Linked DNA regions of Fulvivirga ulvae. The main gene of each other region encodes a partner of the protein of the gene in region 2 in a complex. Links are inferred from orthologs where the notes say so. Each region holds a gene or a part of one and is shown on either strand. Other genes may lie near its edges.

Region 1 (10,707 bases), 2.1 Mb from region 2 along the record:
ATGAAAAACCAGTTTTTAAAACGCGTATTATTTGGCCTTTTAGTGGCCACCTCCAGCTTGTTCGCGTCATGTTCTGATGATGACAGTGTGGGGCCATTGCCTGGTCAGGAAGGCTTTTTTGTGATCAATGAAGGCGGATTTGGCAATGGCGACGCCAGCCTTTCATATTTTGACAAGGCTACCAATACTATGATCAATGATGTATTTCTTGAAAATGCGGAAAGGCCCTTGGGGGATCAGGCGCAATCAATGAGCATCTATAATGGTAATGGTTATATTGTAGTTCAAAACTCAGGTAAGATTGAGGTTATTAATGCTGAGAATTTCGGTTCATTGGGAACAATTAACAAGGATGCAGGGATAGTTTCCCCACGGTATTTTCTTGGTATAGACCAAAATAAGGGCTATGTAACGGATTGGGGTGCAGACGGCGTAACAGGAACGGTTAAAGTTATCGACCTGAATGCTCTTGAAGTTACCAAAACCATTGACGTTGGCCAGGGAGCTAATGAAATGGTCAGGTTAGGAAATAAAATATATGTAGCCAACAACGGAGGCTGGGGATACGACAATAAAGTTGTGATCGTTGATATTAATACCGACCAGGTTGTTGGTAGCATTACTGTTGGGGATAATCCTTCAGCATTGAAAGTAGACCGAAACAATAATATTTGGGTAACAGGTAGTGGCAAGACAGTTTACAATCCTGACTGGTCAGTGGATGAGGCCAACAGCACCCCTGCTTTCCTTGCTAAAATTGTAAATGATGAAGTAGCCCTGAAGTTAGATGCAGCCAGCGTATATACGGGGCTTGGCAGACTGGTGATGAACAATGCAGCAGACCAGCTCTATTTCAACTATTCAGGTGCAGTATATACCATGAGCATCGACGCCACTGAGTTACCCGCTTCACCATTTATCGATAAGTCCTTTTATGGCCTTTCTGTCGACCCTTCAACCGACAATGTGATTGGAACTGAGGCTCCTAACTTTAGCTCGGCCGGTACAGTCTACCGATATGATAATACAGGTAAGCTGATCGACCAATACACTGCAGGTATTGCACCTAACGGATGCGCATTTAAATAATTAAGATAAACCAGAGACATTTTGTAGAGGCTTTAATACCCTGCTTTTATCAATCCTATTTGGATTAAGTTTGTGGGCATGAAGTAATTAAGGCTTCTATAGAATGGGTTTACAACTAACCAATGATTATATGACCGATATTGCCACAAGAATAGAAAAATCGAAAACCTCAATTTTCAAAGCTGTTTTTCCCAACACCACCAACCATTACGATACCCTATTTGGAGGTACGGCATTGCAACTGATGGACGAAGTGGCTTTTATTACGGCCACCCGGTTTTCCCGGAAGCGTGTAGTTACTGTTTCTTCAGAACGAGTGGATTTTAAACATCCTATACCGGCAGGCACATTGGTCGAGCTGATCGGTACGGTATCCCATGTGGGTAAAACAAGCCTGAAAGTGCAGGTTGATATTTTCATTGAGCAGATGTACAGTGAAGACAGGGAGAATGCTATTCAGGGTGAATTCACCTTTGTGGCTATTGATGATGATAAAAAACCGGTGAGCGTACTGTAATGCAAAGCGGGAAGGGGAGCAAGGAGGAAGAGCCGATGTATTACATTGAAAATGGCTTGTATGTATTCACTGAGGCCTATCACCTCAAACGGGGTTATTGCTGCCAGAGTGGGTGCAGGCATTGTCCCTATGGTTTTAAAAAGAAGAAAAAATGATCATTTTCATATCAGGCGGGGAAAGGAGTGGGAAGAGCAGGTATGCTCAGGAGCTGGCACTTTCCAAAACAGATACACCCTATTACCTGGCAACCTCCAAGATCTGGGACGATGATTTTGAAGAAAGGGTGAAGCGGCACAAGCAGGAGCGGGATGAGCGTTGGACGAATATCGAAGAGCAGTTTGAGCTTGCAAAGGTATTGCCTGAACATGGAGTAGTGGTAGTAGACTGTATTACGCTATGGCTCACCAATTACTTTTCAAAATACAAAGGCGATAAAGAAGCCATAATGAAAGAGGCGAGAGCAGAGGTGGCTAAGCTTTTTGATTATCAAGGCGTACTGATCATCATTACAAATGAGCTGGGCATGGGCCTGCATGCCAGTACCAAGGCCGGGCGCGATTTTGTGGAGTGCCAGGGCTGGATCAATCAATTTATTGCAGCAAATGCAACGGAAGCGTACTTTATGGTTTCAGGAATCCCTTTAAAAGTTAAATGATATGGCAAGTATAAAACCATGCAACCGCGAGATACTGAGCAAAATTCAGCATAAAATAGACCACAAAACCAAGCCACTGGGAGCGTTGGGTGCCCTGGAGGAAATCGCACTTCGGGTAGCTCTTATCCAGCAAACGGATGCACCGCATTTGACAAAGCCGGGTATGGTAGTATTTGCAGCCGATCATGGCATAGCGCGGGAGGGGGTCAGTGCTTTTCCGCAGGAGGTAACCGTACAGATGGTACAGAATTTCCTTCATGGAGGTGCTGCCATTAATGTATTTTGCAAACAGCACAATATTGAGCTACACATTGTAGATGCGGGCGTTAATGCAGACCTTCCCGATTACCCTAACCTTATACAAAAACCGGTTGGAAAAGGCACTGCCAGCTTTTTGTCAGAGAAGGCCATGAGCCTGGAAGCATGCGGACAGGCCTTTAAGTCAGGAGAGGAAGTGACCTTTAAAATTTCCCAGTCCGGCAGCAACATTATTGGCTTTGGTGAGATGGGCATTGGCAACACATCCTCAGCCAGCATGCTCACCAGCCTGCTTTGCCAGTTGCCTTTGGCAGATTGTGTGGGCAAAGGAACAGGTTTGAACGAGTCCCAGTGGCAGAAAAAGATAGATATACTTCAAAATGCCCTGAACTTTCACAGACTATCACCCGAAAGTGACAGCATAGATATACTGACCACATTCGGAGGGTTCGAGATCGCGATGATGGCCGGCGCCATGATGAAGGCCGCTGAGCTGGGTATGGTAGTACTGGTAGATGGTTTTATAGCCACATCAGCTTTTCTGGTGGCGCATGCGCTACAGCCTGCTATACTTGATTATGCCATCTTCTGCCACGTTTCTGAAGAACCCGGCCATAAAAAGGCCCTTGATTTCCTGGATGCAAAACCTATTCTTCATCTCAATATGAGGCTTGGTGAGGGTACAGGTGCGGCAGTGGCCTATCCGGTAATTCAGTCAGCCGTTAATTTTCTCAATGAAATGGCCTCTTTTGAGGAGGCCGGCGTTTCTGAAAAAGACGAAGTGAAGCCGGTATGAAACACGAAGTCCGGCTGTTTTTTACCGCGCTGATGTTCTATACCCGTATCCCATGCCCGAAATGGGTGGATCATTCGGCAGAATACCTCAATCAGTGCACAAAATATTTTCCCTTGATCGGGTGGCTGGTCGGTAGCGCATCGGCTCTGGTGCTGTGGCTGGCTATGTTCATTTTTCCGGCATCGGTAGCCGTTATATTATCTATGGTTACAGGTATACTCATCACCGGGGCTTTTCATGAAGATGGCTTCGCTGATGTGTGCGATGGATTTGGAGGAGGCTGGACAAAATCAAAGATCCTTGCGATCATGAAAGACAGCCTTATAGGTGCGTATGGGGTAACGGGGCTTGCACTCATTTTACTGATGAAATTCTCGCTGGTTTCAGCCATAGCGCAACAAGTGCAAACAGGGCTGCTTTTCGGCATATTGATCGCTGCGCATACCGTAAGCAGGCTGGCGCCTGTTTTTATAATATACTTTGGTGAATATTCAAGGGAAGATGCCAGCAGCAAAGTAAAACCTGTGGCCAAAAAATTATCGGCAATCAATTTTGTGGTTGCCATTGTTATAGGGTTGTTGCCCATAATACGGCTACAGAGCCCGTGGTATTGGCTCATACTTTTTCCTGTTCTGCTGGCTACCTGGTTTTTGTATCGTTATTTTTATAAGTGGATTGAAGGATATACCGGCGATTGCCTCGGAGCTACGCAACAGGTAACAGAAATAATTTTCTATCTTTCAATGTTTGTTTTATGGAAGTTTATCTGATCCGACATACCACCCCACACATAGAAAAAGGAGTTTGCTATGGTCAGTCCGACCTTGATCTGGTAGAGACCTGGCAAGAGGAGTTCCAAACCGTGGCTGGAAAGCTGCCAGGCCAGTTTGATGCCTATTATACGAGTCCCCTGAAACGATGCATGCACCTTACCATGCACCTTACTGAGGATTTTTCCACTGACCACCGGTTGATGGAGTTTAACTTCGGCGACTGGGAAATGAAAAAGTGGGATGACATCCCCAAAGCACATATTGACCCGTGGATGAAAGATTTTGTTAATGTTACCGTGCCATCGGGTGAAAGCATGGCGGCAATGAATGAGCGGGTCAAAGCTTTTTTTTCAGAGCTGGTAGCTAAAGATTATAAACGAGTGGCCGTAATCACGCACAGCGTGGTTATCCGGATCGTTCTCTGCCATGTAGAAGGCCTGCCCTTGACAAGAGCCTTTGAAAGACCATTAACCTACGGAGATGTGGTAAAAGTGGAGTTGAATGAACAGGTTTTTACAAGTAATTGATAAGATCAAATGCCTAAAACACCAATAACTATTAGCTGGAGCGGAGGAAAAGACTCTGCTTATGCCTTATTCCGTGTCATGGAGACCGGGGCATACGATATCAGAAGCCTGCATACTGTTTTTGACTCCGAATTAAAAAGGGTTGGCTTGCATGGAGTGCACGAACATTTGATTGAAGTCCAGGCTGAGGCCCTTGGCATTCCTCTGGAAAAGATCTACCTGCCCAAAGATAATTCACATGAAGCCTATGAGCGTGTAATTAAAAACTTCTGCATGGCCAAAAAAGAAGAAGGGATAAATCACATCATGTATGGTGACATTTTTCTTGAAGACCTGAAGGCCTATCGTGATAAACAATTAAGTTCGGCAGGCATGAAAGGTGTATATCCGATATGGAAAGAAGACACACAACAACTGGTCGAAGAGTTTGTGGCAGATGGTTTTAGAACGGTGGTATGTGCCGCTAATGCCGCTATGTTTGACAAAGAGCAGGTAGGAAAGACGATCGATGCGGAATGGCTCAACCGTCTAGCAGATGGCGTAGACCCTTGTGGTGAAAATGGTGAGTTCCATACTTTCGTTTATGCTGGCCCGGTGTTTCGTAAGCGAGTTGATTTTCGCCTGGGCGATGTGGTGGAAAAAAGCTACGAGTACAACAAAAAAGAAGATGACGGCGGTCTCACCCCAATGAAGTCCAGCTTTTGGTTTCAGGAGCTTCTATAATCTGATCAGCTCCCTTGCTGCTGCCTGGGGAGTGATTTCACCCAAACCAACCTGCTTCTCCATTTCAGGTATACGCTCGGCTACTTCGGGTTTGTGGTAAAAATTGTTTTTTAGCAGAAAGCCTATGGTTTCGTGCATCCAGTTGATGTTCTGGTGCTTGCGAAGCTGATCCAGGCCTGATCCCATATGGCTGAAATACTCCTCAATCATTTTCCAGATATCGTCCAGACCCTGCCGCGTAACGGCTGAGCAGGTCAATACTTTGGGAGACCAGTCTGTTTCCGAAGGGGGAAATAAATGTAAGGCATTCTGATATTCAGCCCTGGCCTTTTTTGAAGCAGTAATATTGTCCGTGTCAGCCTTGGTAATGGCAATGGCATCCGCCATCTCCATAATCCCCTTTTTTATGCCCTGCAGCTCATCACCGGCACCTGCCAGCATCAGCAGCAAGAAGAAGTCAACCATACCCTTAACAGCAACCTCAGACTGGCCGACCCCGACCGTTTCAATAAAGATGATTTTATAGCCGGCCGCCTCACACAGCAGCATAGTCTCACGGGTTTTGTTGGCCACGCCTCCGAGCGATGCCCCAGTGGCAGAAGGCCGGATATAGGCATTACGATGGTGTGATAGCTGCTCCATGCGGGTTTTGTCGCCCAATATGCTCCCTCCACTCCTTTGGCTGCTGGGGTCTACGGCCAGTACAGCCAGCTTTTTGTCCATCTCTGCCAGATGCAGGCCCATGGCTTCTATAAAAGTACTTTTGCCGACACCGGGTACACCAGTAATGCCTATTCGCTTTGAGTTGCCCGTATAAGGTAAGATCCTGATCAGCACCTGTTCGGCCAGTGCCTGGTCACCCGCAAGATTGCTCTCGATCAACGTAATGGTACGGCTTAGAACTACGGTATTGCCCGCGAGCACACCATCCACATATTCGTTTACACTCAGTCTTTTCCGTCTTGAAGTCATACGCAGCAAATCAAGGCATTAATTTAAATTATATTACTTAAAACTGCCTAAAATTTATATTTTTACTATTGCGTTGCCCAAAATTGGGTCGACTTACATTAACTAACAGTGTCTATGGGAAGGAAATTCTGGATAGATTGTATCCTGGGAACTATCTTTATTTTTGGCATCATGTGGGTGATCTTCAACGTTTCCCAATTCCAGATCTTTGATGCCTTTGATCCGGTGGGTGAAGCATTGGACGATATGGAGATGACCGATGTGGCTTTTTCTCAACTCAGGGAAGACCCGGTTCCGGATACTAACATTGTTATTATTAATATAGGCATGCTGAGCAGGGCCGAAATAGCCCGGCAACTTCAGATCATTAACCAATATAAACCAGCCGTAGTAGGTTTTGACAGCTTTTTCAATTTCAGAAGTGCAGATACGTTAGGTGACCTTGCCCTTAGCAATGCATTTTCAGAGGTGGAAAACCTGGTGATGGTTACCAAACTGCTTCAGTCAGATTCCCTGAAAGTGTTGCGTGAGGGCGATGATATCTATGATTCCCTGGAAGTCTCGCATGATTTATTTCGTAAGGATGCATATCAGGCCTTTGCTAACCTTGATACCGACGCTGAAAATCAGGAAGATTATAAAACCTGCCGAGCCTTCCCTACCAGGCGGATAGTTAATGGAAAAGAACATGTGGCTTTTGCCGTTCAGGTAGCCGAATTATATGATCCGGTAAAAGTGAAAGAACTCAAGCAACGGAATAAACCCACGGAAATAATTAACTACAGGGGCAACCTTGTGGATTTCTTTGGGCGTACAGGTTATCCCAATATGTTTTACGCCCTTGATGTGGATGATGTGTTTAGCGAAAACTTCGTTCCGGAAATGATCAAGGGTAAAATCGTGCTTTTTGGGTTTATGGGGGAGAATTTTTTCGATACCTCCTGGGATGATAAGTTTTTTACGCCTTTGAATAAAAACTATGCAGGTAAAGCCAATCCGGATATGTATGGCGTGGTGGTTCATGCTAATATTGTCTCTATGATCTTAAAGGAGGACTATGTCGATGAGTTGACGGATAAAGAAGGTATAGGCATAATTGTGGCTATATTGATATGTTTCCTTAATGTAGCGCTATTTTCTTATGTTTATTTCAAGGTCCCGGACTGGTATGATGGCATTACCAAACTGGTGCAATTGGCAGAGATAATGCTTATTATATTTTTAATGGTAATTGTTTTCAGTGAATACAGTTTTAAGCTAAATTTGGTAATTACACTTGCTGCGATCGCTTTGGCGGGAGACGGACTTGAGGTCTTTTATGGTGTGGTTAAAAACCTGTTTAACAAAGAAAGTCGGAAACAACTGTTTACCATTCGCCGTAAAAGGGTATAAAAGTATATGGTATTTAAATAATCTTATTTATTACTAAAATCGTAAAATTTTTAAATCAACACGTTGGATGCCTCCGGGTTTCCATTCAGATTATCAAAATCAATTTAAACTCATGGAAAAGAATGTATTTGTTTTAACGTTCATGCTCATTTTTACAGTGGGGACTACCTTTGGACAAGGCTATACTTTTAAAGTACTTGCCAACAAAGGAGCGAATAAGGTAAAATCGGGATCAGAATGGCAAGCGCTTAAAACCGGAGCCTCACTGCAGGATGGAGATGAGCTTATTATTTCAGAAAATGCCTATCTGGGTTTGGTGCATGCGAGCGGAAAGACTCTGGAATTGAAAGCACCGGGGAATCATAAAATTACAGACCTAGCAGCTAAAGTAAGTACAGGAGGGTCAAGCGTAGCCAGTAAGTATGCTGATTTTGTATTAAGTAAAATGTCGGCCGAAGGAAAGAAAAACAGATTGAGTGCCACCGGAGCCGTACATAGAGGTAGTAGTGATGCTATTCAGGTTTTCATGCCCAGCTCGGTAGGGGTGTTTAATGACAATGCTATAATCAGATGGGATTCTCTTGATGGTCAGAATACTTACATTGTTACCTTGAAAAATATGTTTGACGACGTCCTGCTTTCTATCGAAACCAAAGACCCCAATATAGAGCTGGATCTGACTGATGACAAGATTTCCAAAGAGAATGTGGTGTTGTTGTCAGTAGCATCAAAAGGTGATGCTGAAGTGAAATCAGGTACTTATGCTATCAAACGTCTGCCTCAGGCAGATGCTGAGCGTGTAAAAGCCACGCTAAATGACCTTATGTCTGATGTCAAGCAGGAAACAGCGCTCAATAAATATATCCTTGCAGGATTTTATGAAGAGAACAACCTCCTTATAGATGCCCTGACCAGCTATGAGGAAGCCATAAAACTGGCGCCTGAAGTGGAAAGCTACAGAGATGCATATGTAGAGTTCCTGCTTAGAAACAGGTTAAATGAATAGTATTATCAGAAATGAATAAAAAAAAGAGGCTACGAAGCCTCTTTTTTTTGTCTGTTCTCCAACTTCACTTAGCTAACTTTGATCATACTCTTTGTTTCTTTCTTCTCTGTCAGGGGCAGTTTAATGGTCAGGATGCCATCAGCATAGTTGGCACTGATGCTCTCTTGGTTGATGTCTTCGGAAAGTGTAAAGGCCCTTCTGAATTTGCCGTAGTTAGACTCTTGCTTTTGAAGCTTCTCTTTCAACTCATCTTTTAAAATCCTTTCACCACTTATTTCAAGCACATTGTTCTCCAGGTTAATGCTAAAATCTTCTTTTTTCATACCGGGAACAATAAGTTGCAGCTCAATTTCTTTTTCTCCTTTGAAGATATCTACTGCCGGTTTGAAGTTGGCACTACCGTTTGTTTTGTCTCTTAAAACACTCTCGATCAAATCACCAAAAGTACCTGGTACAAAGTCGTTTAATGGGTTGTATCTTACTAATGTCATGGCTTTATAAATTTAAGTTTTATGTTTTTGTTTCACTTTAACTCTACACAATTGAAAATTGTACCAGACCGGATTTTGCCCTCAAAATTCAAATAAATAAGACACAATGTCATTAATTTTCATAATGACTTACGATATTAATGTCAATTTGTCTTGTTTTGACTATTTAGTTTTAGAAAAGGAATTTTATATATTGTGCCGCTAATTGCTAAAACATGAACGATAAGGTCAGGAATTTTTTAAAGACGTTAGGGCCGGGGATTGTATTTGCCGGAATGTGCATTGGTGTGTCTCACCTGGTGCAGTCTACCCGTGCGGGAGCTGATTATGGCTTCGCATTACTCATAGCTGTTATTGCGGCCAACCTGTTTAAATATCCTTTTTTCGAATTTTCTTCTCGCTATACTGGTGCTACCGGGCTAAGTATACTTGATGGCTATGCCAAAGTAGGTAAGTGGATCTTATGGGTTTATGGGATCATGACCCTTGTTACCATGTTTATTGTGAGTGCCGCGGTGACCTTTGTGGCTGCAGGCCTGCTAAGCAACCTTATGGGCTTTGAACTTACTACCAATTGGTGGGCAGCGATCATTTTTGGTGTTTGCATCATTGTGCTGGGCAGTGGCAGGTACGGTGCCCTGGACAGCCTCCTGAAAATCGTAAGCGTCGTGCTGCTGATCTCCACCATTACGGCCGTTGTTGTAGCTTTCGCAAAAGGTCGCCCGGAACCTGTAGAGGGGTTTGTCCCCAAAGAGCTGAACAGTGCCAGCGGATTGATATTCCTAATAGCACTGATGGGATGGATGCCAACGGCGGTAGATATGTCGACCTGGACAGGCCTCTGGGCAGAAGCCAGGATCAAACAAACCGGATATAAACCTACTTTGAAAGAGACGCTGCTCGATTTTAATATTGGCTACTCCATTACTGCCCTGCTGGCCGTTATATTTTTATCCCTCGGCGCATTGGTTATGTACGGCAGTGGCATTGAGATGTCCAATAGCGCGCCTGCATTTGCCGGACAGTTATTAGGAATGTACACTTCTTCTATCGGTCCCTGGAGTTATTTTATCATTGCCGTGGCTGCTTTTAGCACGATGTTTAGCACATCAATTACTGTGCTTGATGGCTATGGGCGAACTATGGAGCGCATTGTCAAACTGATTTTTGACGGGAAAAAGAAAGTCGGCTACTTCTACTGGGTCGTGCTGATCGCAGTTGGTTCCTTTTTAGTTATATCCCAGTTTTTAAATAATCTTAAAAGCCTTGTAGACCTGGCAACAGTAGTGTCATTTGTGATCGCACCGTTGGCTGCATTTCTGAACTATAAAGTTATATTCTCGAAGGACATAACCGGAGATTTTGTGCCACCAAAATGGTTAAAACTTCTGGCAATAGGAGGACTGATCTTCTTATCAGCCTTTACGTTAATCTATTTTTATGTCCTAATTTGACGTTTTGAAAGGGTGCTGAAAATTTCTTTAAATTTTTAGAAATTATTTTTTGCA
Region 2 (10,686 bases):
CGAGTACAGTTTGCGGAGCAATATCACCATAGCCCACGGTGGTCAGGGTTACTACTGCCCAGTATATACTTTTGGGGATACTGGTAAAACCATTTTCACCACCTTCTATGAGGTACATAGAAGTACCCAGCACTACTGTCATGGCAAAGACAGCTCCAATAAATACAATGATCTTTGGCCGACTGGCTTTTAGAGCTGAAGCCAGTTGCGATGCTTCTCCCAGGAAGCGGGCTAATTTGAACACCCTGAACACCCTTAGAAGCCTGATACTTCTAATGACCAGAAGCGATTGTGCCCCCACAAAAATAAGGCTTAGAAATGTAGGTAGAATGGACAAAAGATCAACTATACCAAAAAAGCTAACGGCATATTTTCCCGGTTTAGTAATTACCACTAATCTGGCTATATACTCAATGGTGAAAAGTGCTGTAAAAAACCACTCTATAATATAAAGGATATCCCCATACTCTGCTTTGATACTGGAAACACTTTCCAGCATTACGGCTATCACACTCAGCAGGATGGCTACGAGCAATATGACATCAAAAGCTTTGCCTTCGGACGTGTCGGCTTCAAAAATTACTTCATGAAGATATTCTTTCCAGCCTTGCTTTGATGTATTTTTGGACTGTTCCATGGAGTGCTAAAATGCTTTTTTAGGGTGTTAAAGTCAATGTAATCAGGAGAAATAAAAAAAGCTGTCTCTGTACTATCAACATGAAACAGCTTTTCTTGTTTGCAAAGAAACCTGCTAATCCAGGCCTATCATGATAAACGATCCCCAATAAATAGGGTCAGGGTATTCCGTTCTTAGTTCCTTTTTTGCTTCGATGAATGATTGCCTTTTTTTACCAGTCTCCAGCCATTTTTTGTAGAATTTGGTCATTAGCAATTGAGTTGCCCGGTCATCGACTTTAAACATACTCATGATCAGGGTTTTGGCACCCGCTACCAAAAAGGCACGTTGCAGGCCGTATACACCTTCTCCTACCGCCAGTTCCCCCAGTCCTGTTTCGCAGGCGCTCAATACAACCAGCTCGGTCTGATCAAGGTTGAGGTTCATAGCTTCATAGGCTGTAAGTATCCCATTTTCAAGATTATAGTTGTAGGCTGTCTTATTCAAAAGATCTCCTGCACCGGTTAGCAAAAGACCCGTCCGAAGTAATGGATTTTGAGCTGCCTCCGATTCACTTTGCATGATCTCCTGCGAGGTTTCCAATTCCTTAACAGGTGTGAAAAAACCATGCGTGGCAATGTGGAAGACTTTTGGATTATCCAACCTTTTGATTTGCTCTTCATTGGCTTCCTGCTCCATATAGGAGGTTGTGGTCCAGCCTTTGTTGCTTAGCAGGTCTCTAAGCTCGCGCACTTCGCGCTCTGTGCCGGGCAGAGCATTTATATCACCCGAATTAGAGGCCATATAAAAAGCCGGATTTCCAAACATAGAGGCCCTTTTTTCTTCCTGGACCAATTGTGTCTTTACCTGTCTGAGATAAATATCTTTTGTGTTGCTTACCAGTATGATATTCGAATTGTCTATAACATATTTCTCATCGCTGACAGGTATAGCCTCCAGGTTAATCTGGTTGTAGACACCGTCGGCAGAGAGGTAAATGGTAGGATAGGCACCGGCAATGTTTTTTAACGGTGCCCAGTAATTGTCATAAGAGTACCTGTCCTTTACCTTAAAAGTGATGCTGTTTCGGTAAAACTTAAATAATTTATTCTCCAGGTCATGGCCATTTTTGATCAGCACCACTTCCGGCTCGGGTTGCTCTTTTTCATGCTTGATGTAAATGGCTGCATACACCACTGAATCTGTAAATACATGGTCGAAATAGCGATATCTTACCATCTCAATGGCTATCTCGTTAGGCTTGAGGGCCTTTTGTACATTTTGCCATACGATAGTTTTGTCTTCGAAACTTGAGCTAAACAGCTCTGATTTTTGGCTCAGGTCTTTTTCCAGTTGCTCTACCTCATGAGCAAGTGCGACAGGGTCGATCTGATTTTCAGTGAGCTGTTCCACGCTCATTGAAAGTACATTTGTGAGGTGCTCCTTTTTGGCCAGCCAGTCATTATATTTACTTTTAAGCTCTTCGTCGCTGCTGGTTAGTATTCTTTCTCTGATCTTAATCGAAGAGTTTAACAAAATAGCTTTTGTCAGTAATGCGTTGTTATATACTGAGCCAATAACCTTTTTATCAGTATCCTTCAGGTTAAAGGCCAGCGTGTTGTAAAACTCGAAATCAGGCCTGATAGTATTCCAGTATTTGGCTTTTTCCCTTTCACTCAGTGCCGGGAAGAAATCACGGATAAAGTTTCCATAATTTACCAGTGCCTCTTCAATGAATTTTTTTGCATTGCGGCTGTCACCCTCCATATAGTATACTTTGCTTAGCTTGGAAAGTATCTTCACATATTCAGGATGGTTGTTATTAAAGAATTTTTCGTAAAGCTTTTTGGCTTTCTCATAGTTCTCTTCAGCAAGATCAAATTTGCGTTGCAGGTAATAGATATCACCGGTAAGAGTATAAATACTTGCTGCATTGATGTTATTTCTACGGCCAACTTTTGATACCCATATGTTTTCAGCCAGTGTAAGGGCATTAAAGGCTTCATCGAACCTTCTTTGGGAAATATAGACTTTGGAGAGCTCTGTTAAAATGTTGGCGTACTGAGGGTTTCGGTTTCCCAATTTGCCGGCAATTATATTTTTGGCTTCGTCCATCAGTTTCTCCACTTCTCTCAGGTTGTCACCTTTATAAAAACGAATGAGAGCAAGCTGTGTAATAGAATTACCTACATCTACATGTTGACGTCCAAATTGTGCTTCCTGGATCTTAATTGCACGCTCCACGTTGGCCTGGGCTTTATCGTAATCACCAATGCTTGTATATATTTCCGAAAGCAGCAGAAGCGAAGGGGCCATTTTGGAAGAATTGCTTCCGAAAATACTTTCCGCGATAGCCAGTGAGCGTTGGGCTGTTTTTTCAGCCTCAGGGTATTCACCTGATATTAATTTTAACCTGCCTTTGTTAACCAAAGGAGCAACAAGTTTTCTTGATTGGCGGCCATATCGTACTTCGTAAGTAGTAATAAGCTTTTGTAAAAGCCTTTCAGTCTCGGTATACCTTCCAAGGGTAATGTACAGACTCGCCAGTTCCTCGGTAGCATTGAGCTCATTATAATTTACAGTAGATTCAGCCCTGGTCAGTAGCTTCTGGGATCGTTCCAGTGTTTCTTCAGCATCATCAAACAATCCCTGGATGGCTTTTAATTTGGCGCTTGTTTCCATAGCGTTGACATAGTCAGCTACACGCTTCTCATTACGTCTTTCCCTTTCCAGTATTTCTGTGGATTTGCTGATATTTTCCTGTGCCTTGTCGTACTCTCCCAGTTTGATCTGTAACCTGGCTATTTCATTAAGCTCAACACCATAATCGGGATCCTGATCGTCGTATTTGGAGCGGGCAGCGTCAAGAGCCTTGTCAAGAGTGGCAGAAGCTTTGGCATATTGATCAGTATTTTCATAGAAAGTAGAGATATGGTTGAGTATGTTGACATAATCTTTATGCCATGGGTCGATCTCCTTGCTTACGATTTTAAAGAAGCTTTCATTATAGATATTCTCGGCCTCTTTGATCTTGTCGGTAAAGTCGAGGTAGTAATTCGCCAGTTCAATTTTTGCCAGGTGGTATTCCGGTGAGTTTTCTCCATACAATGCTTTCTTGATTTCTATGATATCAGTGAGGTTTTTTTCTGCCGCCAGAAAGTTCTGGTTTTGTCTGGCCAGCCGGTACAGAAAATCCAGTATATCAATGGTCTTTTTGTGGTTTCTGGGGAGAGCCCGCGTGGAGGCAAGTATGGCATTGGCCTGGTTTTCGAGATTTTTGGTTCTTTCTTTAACAAGCTTGGAGTCAAATTCAAGGGTTTCAAGGTTGAGATAATGCAGGCTGCTTTTGGAGAAATTTCTCTTTATGGCCTTCTCATACTCCACCTTCAGATTACGGTATTTGGCTTTGTTGTCATTAAGCAAATACTGTTTTAAAAGTGCCTCAAAAAGTTCAAAAGCAAGGTAATGCGATTCTTCGTGTTGTCTTTTGAGGTTTGATAAGGATTTTTCAAACTTAATGTTGTTGGGCATCTTTTCTACGTCTATACCATTTTCAACCAGAAGTTTGCCATGTAAAAACTGGTTGTTGATATAGTAAACACTGGTATTACCCAGATTCGAACTGATCCATTCTTCTGCCCTTACAAACGCGCTGTCAGCACTGTTGTAGTTGCCTTTTTTTCGAAATGTATTGGCTTTTAGGGTCAGTAAGGTGGCGTAGTCACCCAGTCGCTCACCTATCTCTTCTTCAGAAAGCCTCCTGGTCTTTAGTTTTCCTGATTCATCTACATAAGTCTCCTTCAGCACCGCTCTGCTTTGGAAGTAATCCAGCTGATTATTAATAAACGAAAGTGCCTGCCTGTAATAACCCTGCCCGGAGAGCACTTCAGCACGCGTCAGATTTATTTGTGCCTGCATTTTATCATCTAACTGGTCAGACGATTTTAATGTTTTCTCCGCTGCCTCTACATGCTCCTGGGCACTAACATAGTTGCCATAATGTGCCAGGATCTCAGCTATTTCCAGTTGGTTTCTGGCATGTTTTACACTATGTTCTCCATTAACAGCCATACTGACCTGCAGCGCCTGCTGAATGCTGTTATCAAACTCTACAAGTACCCCCACAGCCAAATTAAACCGGGCTTCTCTAAGGTAGTATTGCGGCATGTATTCGTTATTGGTGCCGAGTTTTTTTGATAATTTTTTCTTGAATTTGGCTAAGGTCTTCTTCGCTTTTACATAGTCGCCTTCTTCATATTGGGCATCAGCTTTGTTGAGATATTTGTCCCAATTCTGGGCATAACCCACAGAAAATGATAATAGAAGTGCAAGGGCGATACATGTCTTCAAGCTTTTGAAATTAAAATCCATGACACGTGTATTTAAGTTTAGGGTAGGTTTTTCCTATATAAATATAATGATTTAGATTATTAATTTTTTAGCTTTTCAATAATTTGTTCAGGATGTCCTTAGCTGCTTCGGCAATTACTGTTCCCGGCCCAAATATTCCGCTCACTCCGGCTTTGTAGAGATAGTCATAGTCTTTTGGAGGAATAACACCTCCCGCAATAACCATGATATCTTCCCTGCCGAGTTTTTTTAGTGCATTGATCAACTCAGGCACCAGTGTTTTATGGCCTGCAGCAAGGCTGGAGGCTCCGATTACGTGTACATCATTTTCTGCGGCTTGCTGGGCCACCTCTTCCGGAGTTTGAAACAATGGTCCGATATCCACATCGAAGCCAAGGTCTGCAAAACTGGTAGCAATAACTTTTGCCCCCCTGTCATGGCCATCCTGACCCATTTTGGCCACCATTATTCGCGGTCTTCTGCCTTCTTCTTCTGCAAATTTGTCCGAGAGTACTTTAGCTTCTTTAAAGTTGTTGTCCATTTTCGCTTCTCCTGAATATACACCTGATATTGATCTTATAGTAGCTTTATGACGACCATAAACCTCCTCCATGGCGTCAGAAATCTCGCCCAGCGTTGCTCTTTTTCTTGCAGCATCCACCGCCAGCTCTAACAGGTTGCCATTGCCGGATTTCGCAGTTTCTGTTATAGCCCGAAGTGATTCCTGAACTTCTTCCTGATTACGCTCAGCCTTAAGTTTATTTAATCGTTCTATTTGTTGGTTCCTCACACGGGTGTTATCCACTTCCAGAATATCAAAGTCCGGTTCTTCATCAGTTTGATATTTATTCACACCCACAATAATATCTTTTCCGGAATCAATCCTGGCCTGTTTTCGGGCTGCAGCTTCTTCAATCCTCATTTTGGGTACACCGCTTTCTATGGCCTTGGCCATACCTCCCAGTTCTTCCACCTCCTCAATCAACGCCCAGGCTTTATCTACAAGCTCGGCGGTAAGGCTTTCAACATAGTAGGAGCCTCCCCAGGGGTCGACTACGCGGGTAATACCGGTTTCATTTTGAAGGTAGAGTTGTGTATTACGAGCTATACGGGCTGAAAAGTCAGTTGGCAGAGCTATGGCTTCATCCAGGGCATTGGTATGCAATGATTGCGTATGACCTAATGCTGCTGCCAGAGCCTCAACGCAGGTGCGGGTTACATTATTATAAGGATCCTGTTCCGTTAAACTCCAGCCAGAAGTCTGGCAGTGCGTCCTTAAGGCCATTGATTTCGGATCTTTTGGGTTAAACTGTTTCACAATTTTTGCCCAGAGCAACCTCCCCGCTCTCATTTTGGCAATTTCCATAAAATGGTTCATGCCGATGGCCCAGAAGAATGACAGGCGCGGAGCAAATACATCGATGTCCATACCGGCATTAATTCCCGTTCTGAGGTACTCCATTCCGTCGGCCAGCGTATAGGCAAGCTCTATGTCCGCGGTAGCACCAGCCTCCTGCATATGGTACCCGCTAATGCTTATGGAGTTGAACCGGGGCATGTTTCTGGAGGTGTATTCAAAAATGTCGGCAATGATCTTCATGGATGGGAGTGGAGGATATATGTATGTATTCCTTACCATAAACTCCTTTAGAATGTCATTTTGTATGGTTCCGCTAAGCTGCTCAGGTTTTACACCCTGCTCTTCGGCAGCAGCTATGTAAAATGCCATCACCGGCAGCACGGCACCATTCATAGTCATGGAAACAGACATTTTATCGAGAGGGATCTGATCGAAGAGCACCTTCATATCCAGCACCGAATCTATGGCTACCCCGGCTTTGCCGACATCACCGGCTACCCTTGGATGGTCAGAATCATAGCCACGGTGTGTAGCCAGATCAAATGCTACAGAAAGTCCTTTCTGGCCCGCTGCCAGGTTTCTTCTGTAAAACGCATTGGACTCTTCTGCTGTAGAGAAACCTGCATATTGGCGTATAGTCCAGGGTCTGCCGGCATACATGGTTGAATACGGTCCTCTCAGGTAAGGCGGTATGCCCGCTGAGAAACCGGTATGTTCAAGCTTTTCAAAATCTTTCTTTGAGTAATATGACTGTATATCTATTTTTTCGGCAGATGCTGTAGTAGTAGACTGATGTGAATTTTCCTTTTTTGGAGTAAATTCATTATATTTTATATGGGTAAAATCTGGTTGCATATGGAGTTATTGTATCTTTTCTTTTTCCTGTTTTACTTTTTGTTGAAACTTAAGCCAGGCTTCCCGGGCCAGCTTATCGGTAAGTACTTCCAGGTAGTAAGACCCTGCGGCAGGATCAGTGGTTTTATTAAAATAAGACTCTTCTTTTAGAATAGAACTTACATTACGGGCGATCCTTACCATGAGCGTATTGCCATAGTCTTCCGGCTCGGTCAACAGACTGTCGCACCCTCCTAATATTGCAGACATGGCCGCGGTGGTTGATTTTAGCATGTTGGCATGAGGCTGATATTTTTCTTCTGCCCATGCAGGCGAAACACAATGTATGTGCAGGTCTTCAGGGTTAAAGTCGTCAGCTTTATAAGCGTGGCTCAGCTGGAAATACAGACTCCTCAATGCCCTTGTTTTAGCTATCTCACCAAAGTAGTCTTTTGATACCAGGGAACTGAAAGAGATCTTTGAAGTGATCTGACGAATATCGAATTCAGCAGCATCCAAAGTGTTGATTACCGAAACAGCCGTATGAAGTAAGTCGGCAATGGCGGTTGAAATGTCTTTTTCCCCGGAACTAATGTTCAGAGACAGCCCGGGAAAATTAATGATAGCTTTGAATACTTCGAGATAATTACCAGTGGTCCGGTTGGGCTCATTTAAAAAAATAATGCCCGATATACTTTGGTGATCGATGCCCCTATCGTCAATTAAGTCAGTGTAGTTATATAAATGCTGTTTAAAGTCGGCTCCCACTACGAAGGAAACACTGCAATAGTCTAATAAAATGTCATAAAGCAAATCGGTAAGTAAGACATTTTGTGTATGAGTCAGGTCAAAAATGAGGCCGTCAGCACCGTTATTGAGGGCTTCCAGTGCTTGCTTATTTGCTGCTTTAGAGTCGTTTACAATTATTTTTTGGAGGTTCTCCCAGTACCGGTTCTCACCCGTAGGGTTTTCTTTTAAAATAAGCCTGTTCTGAAATTTTTCAATTCCTTTAATGGATTTCAGATCGCTTTCGTCATAGTAGGGCTCAAGGGTGATTTTGTCGTTAAAATTCCAGTTATATTTTTCAAAAACATCTTCCCCTTTCAGGTCAGAGGTGGCTTTTTTTATCCAGTCCTCTTTTGGAGAGTTTTTAAAGTCAATAAATAAATTTTCTTGTCGTTCACTCATTAATATATATGTAAGGTTATAAGGTAAAGTTAATTGTTTTGGATTACTTATGAGAAGTGAGCGAAGATAATATTATTACCCGCGTAGGTAATTCAATTATACATTTTAAAGAATTCGTATTCTTTTATTGGTTTGGGAAAAATAAGTGTAAAATCTTTGAAAAATAGAGCTATAGAGCGCTTTCATGTTCGTGATTTTTTTCACAAATTTGTTACCCTTTTCTCTTAGAGGGTTTGGAGATTTACCAATCTTATAGAATTACAATACATGCACATTGATTGCGAAACGGTTTGGAGTGATTGTCTGCGGGTAATCAAGGATAACGTGGCGGAGCAAAGTTTCAACACTTGGTTTCAGCCAATCGTGCCTTTAAAATGCGCGGACGATATTTTGACTATTCAGGTTCCGAGTCAGTTTTTCTACGAATGGCTTGAAGAACATTATGTGCATGTACTGAAAAAAGCTATTATAGCAGTTATGGGGCCGAAAGCTCGTCTGGAATATTCGGTTATAGTAGATAGGGGGAACAGCAAATCCTCACCTTTATCTGTTAGCCTGCCAAACCGCACACCTTCAAGAAATTACAATGCCAGTAATGGTAAAGACGAGTATATTTCTCCTTTTCAGTTGAAGTCGGTAGACTCTCTGTATCAGGAGTCTCAGCTAAATCCCAATAATACATTCGATTCATATATTGAGGGTGATTGTAACAGGCTGGCGAGGTCGGCGGGTTATGCCGTGGCTCAAAAGCCGGGGGTAACTTCCTTTAACCCGCTTATGCTTTACGGCGGTGTTGGCCTTGGTAAGACACATCTGGTACAGGCTATTGGTAATGAGATCAAGAATAATCTTTCTGATCGCTTTGTCTTATATGTTTCATCAGAAAAATTTACCAATCAGTTTATTGACGCCCTGAGGAACAATAAGGCGCAGGAGTTTCAGAACTTTTACATGCAGGTGGATATACTCATTATAGATGATGTACAGTTTCTTGCTGGTAAGGAAAGAACTCAGGAAATATTCTTTCATATCTTCAATCACCTGCACCAGGCTGGTAAGCAGATCGTGATGACCAGCGACTGTCCTCCCCGTGACCTGAAAGGCTTGCAGGAAAGGCTGCTGTCCAGGTTTAAATGGGGGCTGACCGCAGATTTGCAACAGCCCGATTATGAAACACGGGTGGCAATTATCCAGCGTAAGATGCAGTCGGATGGTATATACATACCTGAAAACGTGATAGAATACCTGGCTTACAGTGTTGATACCAATATCAGAGAGTTGGAAGGCGTACTGATCTCTTTGATAGCACATGCTTCTTTAAATCGTGTGGATATTGACCTGGAACTTGCCAAGCAAACCCTGAAGAATATCGTTCATGATATAGAAACAGAAGTAGGTATTGACTACATACAAAAGACTGTTGCAGAATTTTTTAAAGTTGAAATAGCCTCCTTAAAAGACAAGATCCGTAAAAAGGAAATTGTGATAGCGCGGCAGGTAGCTATGTATTTCTCAAAGGAATACACTAACCATTCCTTAAAAGCCATCGGCTATCATTTTGGAGGTCGCGATCATAGTACAGTTATACATGCTGTACAGTCTGTCAATGATATGATGGATACCAATGCTTCATTTAAGGCCTCCGTAGAAGAATTGAAGAAAAAGCTCAAGATGCGGGCGGTGTAATAATGGCCCCGGCCAGAATGTCTATAGCCGCATTTATCTCTTCTTCATTTATAGACGCAAACCCCAGCCGCATGGCATTGAGGTTATCAATAAAATCATGATTTACATTGAGGTAAACTCCCTTTTTTAAACAATCATCTATCAAAGTTCTGGCATCAGGTTTTAGTCCATTACGGAATTTCACCCAAACTGCCATGCCTCCTTCCGGTACTTTAAATTCAATATGGTCACCGAGCCTTTCTGTTAGGAGCCTGCAAATCAGATTCCTTCTCAAAAGGTATATTTTAAGAGTTTTCTTTAGGTGCCGTTGAAGTTCCCCGTTTTCAATGGCCAGGGCCAGCACATGCTCCATCACCGGGTCGCCTTGTCTGTCAATGATGCCCCTGATCTTGCTGAGCTCGTCTATGATCCTACGGGATGACACCACATAGCCAATCCGGATGGCCGGAGCGAATATCTTGCTGAAAGAGCCAATATAGATGACATGTTCATGGTGATTGAGGCTTGCAAGAGGAAGCAGCGGACTGCTACTGTAGTGGAAATCATAATCGTAATCATCTTCTATAATGGCAAAATTGTATTTCAAGGCTAATTCGAGCAGCTGTATCCTCCGATTGGCAGACAGGGTAACTGTAGTGGGATAATGATGGTG

What was found.
Region 1: the proteins of scpA (region 2) and meaB are in contact, whole or in part, in a crystal structure (PDB 8DPB), measured with the Methylorubrum extorquens proteins. The link is inferred for Fulvivirga ulvae from one-to-one orthologs. Residues at the interface, in SOR27001.1 of Methylorubrum extorquens: Glu577, Glu578, Asn579, Asp580, Gly581, Arg582, Arg583, Arg585, His596, Ala604, Ser605, Ala608, Asp609, Gly611, Phe612, Asp613, Val614, Asp615, Ile616, Gly617, Pro618, Leu619, Glu625, Arg628, Gln629, Val631, Glu632, Asn633, Asp634, Glu661; in SOR26638.1 of Methylorubrum extorquens: Arg20, Ala21, Ala24, Arg25, Thr28, Ser32, Arg33, Arg34, His37, Thr98, Gly99, Gly100, Ser101, Ile102, Leu103, Lys106, Thr107, Ala110, Ala113, Ile114, Asp115, Arg116, Ala118, Phe119, Ile120, Arg121, Pro122, Pro124.

What each region holds. Positions count from the first base shown.
Region 1 is NZ_CP089981.1:1,229,179-1,239,885, reverse strand. The notes cover bases 4,322-7,306. They hold meaB (methylmalonyl Co-A mutase-associated GTPase MeaB), read right to left. Parts: upstream 6,311-7,306; coding sequence 5,333-6,310; downstream 4,322-5,332. Other genes in these bases: LVD17_RS05095 (CHASE2 domain-containing protein), read left to right, coding at 6,425-7,306; LVD17_RS05105 (Dph6-related ATP pyrophosphatase), read left to right, coding at 4,625-5,338; cobC (alpha-ribazole phosphatase), read left to right, coding at 4,322-4,615. In the rest of the region: LVD17_RS05140 (YncE family protein), read left to right, coding at 1-1,089; LVD17_RS05135 (acyl-CoA thioesterase), read left to right, coding at 1,220-1,606; LVD17_RS05130 (C1orf53 family protein), read left to right, coding at 1,606-1,761; LVD17_RS05125 (bifunctional adenosylcobinamide kinase/adenosylcobinamide-phosphate guanylyltransferase), read left to right, coding at 1,758-2,261; cobT (nicotinate-nucleotide--dimethylbenzimidazole phosphoribosyltransferase), read left to right, coding at 2,263-3,315; LVD17_RS05115 (adenosylcobinamide-GDP ribazoletransferase), read left to right, coding at 3,312-4,085; more of cobC, read left to right, coding at 4,070-4,321; more of LVD17_RS05095, read left to right, coding at 7,307-7,702; LVD17_RS05090 (hypothetical protein), read left to right, coding at 7,815-8,708; LVD17_RS05085 (Hsp20/alpha crystallin family protein), read right to left, coding at 8,777-9,199; LVD17_RS05080 (Nramp family divalent metal transporter), read left to right, coding at 9,415-10,653. UniProt on the Escherichia coli protein: Binds and hydrolyzes GTP. Likely functions as a G-protein chaperone that assists AdoCbl cofactor delivery to the methylmalonyl-CoA mutase (MCM) ScpA and reactivation of the enzyme during catalysis.
Region 2 is NZ_CP089981.1:3,339,816-3,350,501, forward strand. Bases 4,619-7,582 are described here. They hold scpA (methylmalonyl-CoA mutase), read right to left. Parts: upstream 7,182-7,582; coding sequence 5,055-7,181; downstream 4,619-5,054. Other genes in these bases: LVD17_RS14125 (CHAT domain-containing protein), read right to left, coding at 4,619-4,987; LVD17_RS14135 (methylmalonyl-CoA mutase family protein), read right to left, coding at 7,188-7,582. Outside these bases: LVD17_RS14120 (ion transporter), read right to left, coding at 1-637; more of LVD17_RS14125, read right to left, coding at 752-4,618; more of LVD17_RS14135, read right to left, coding at 7,583-8,348; chromosomal replication initiator protein DnaA, read left to right, coding at 8,616-10,034; MocR-like pyridoxine biosynthesis transcription factor PdxR, read right to left, coding at 10,015-10,686. UniProt on the Escherichia coli protein: Catalyzes the interconversion of succinyl-CoA and methylmalonyl-CoA. Could be part of a pathway that converts succinate to propionate.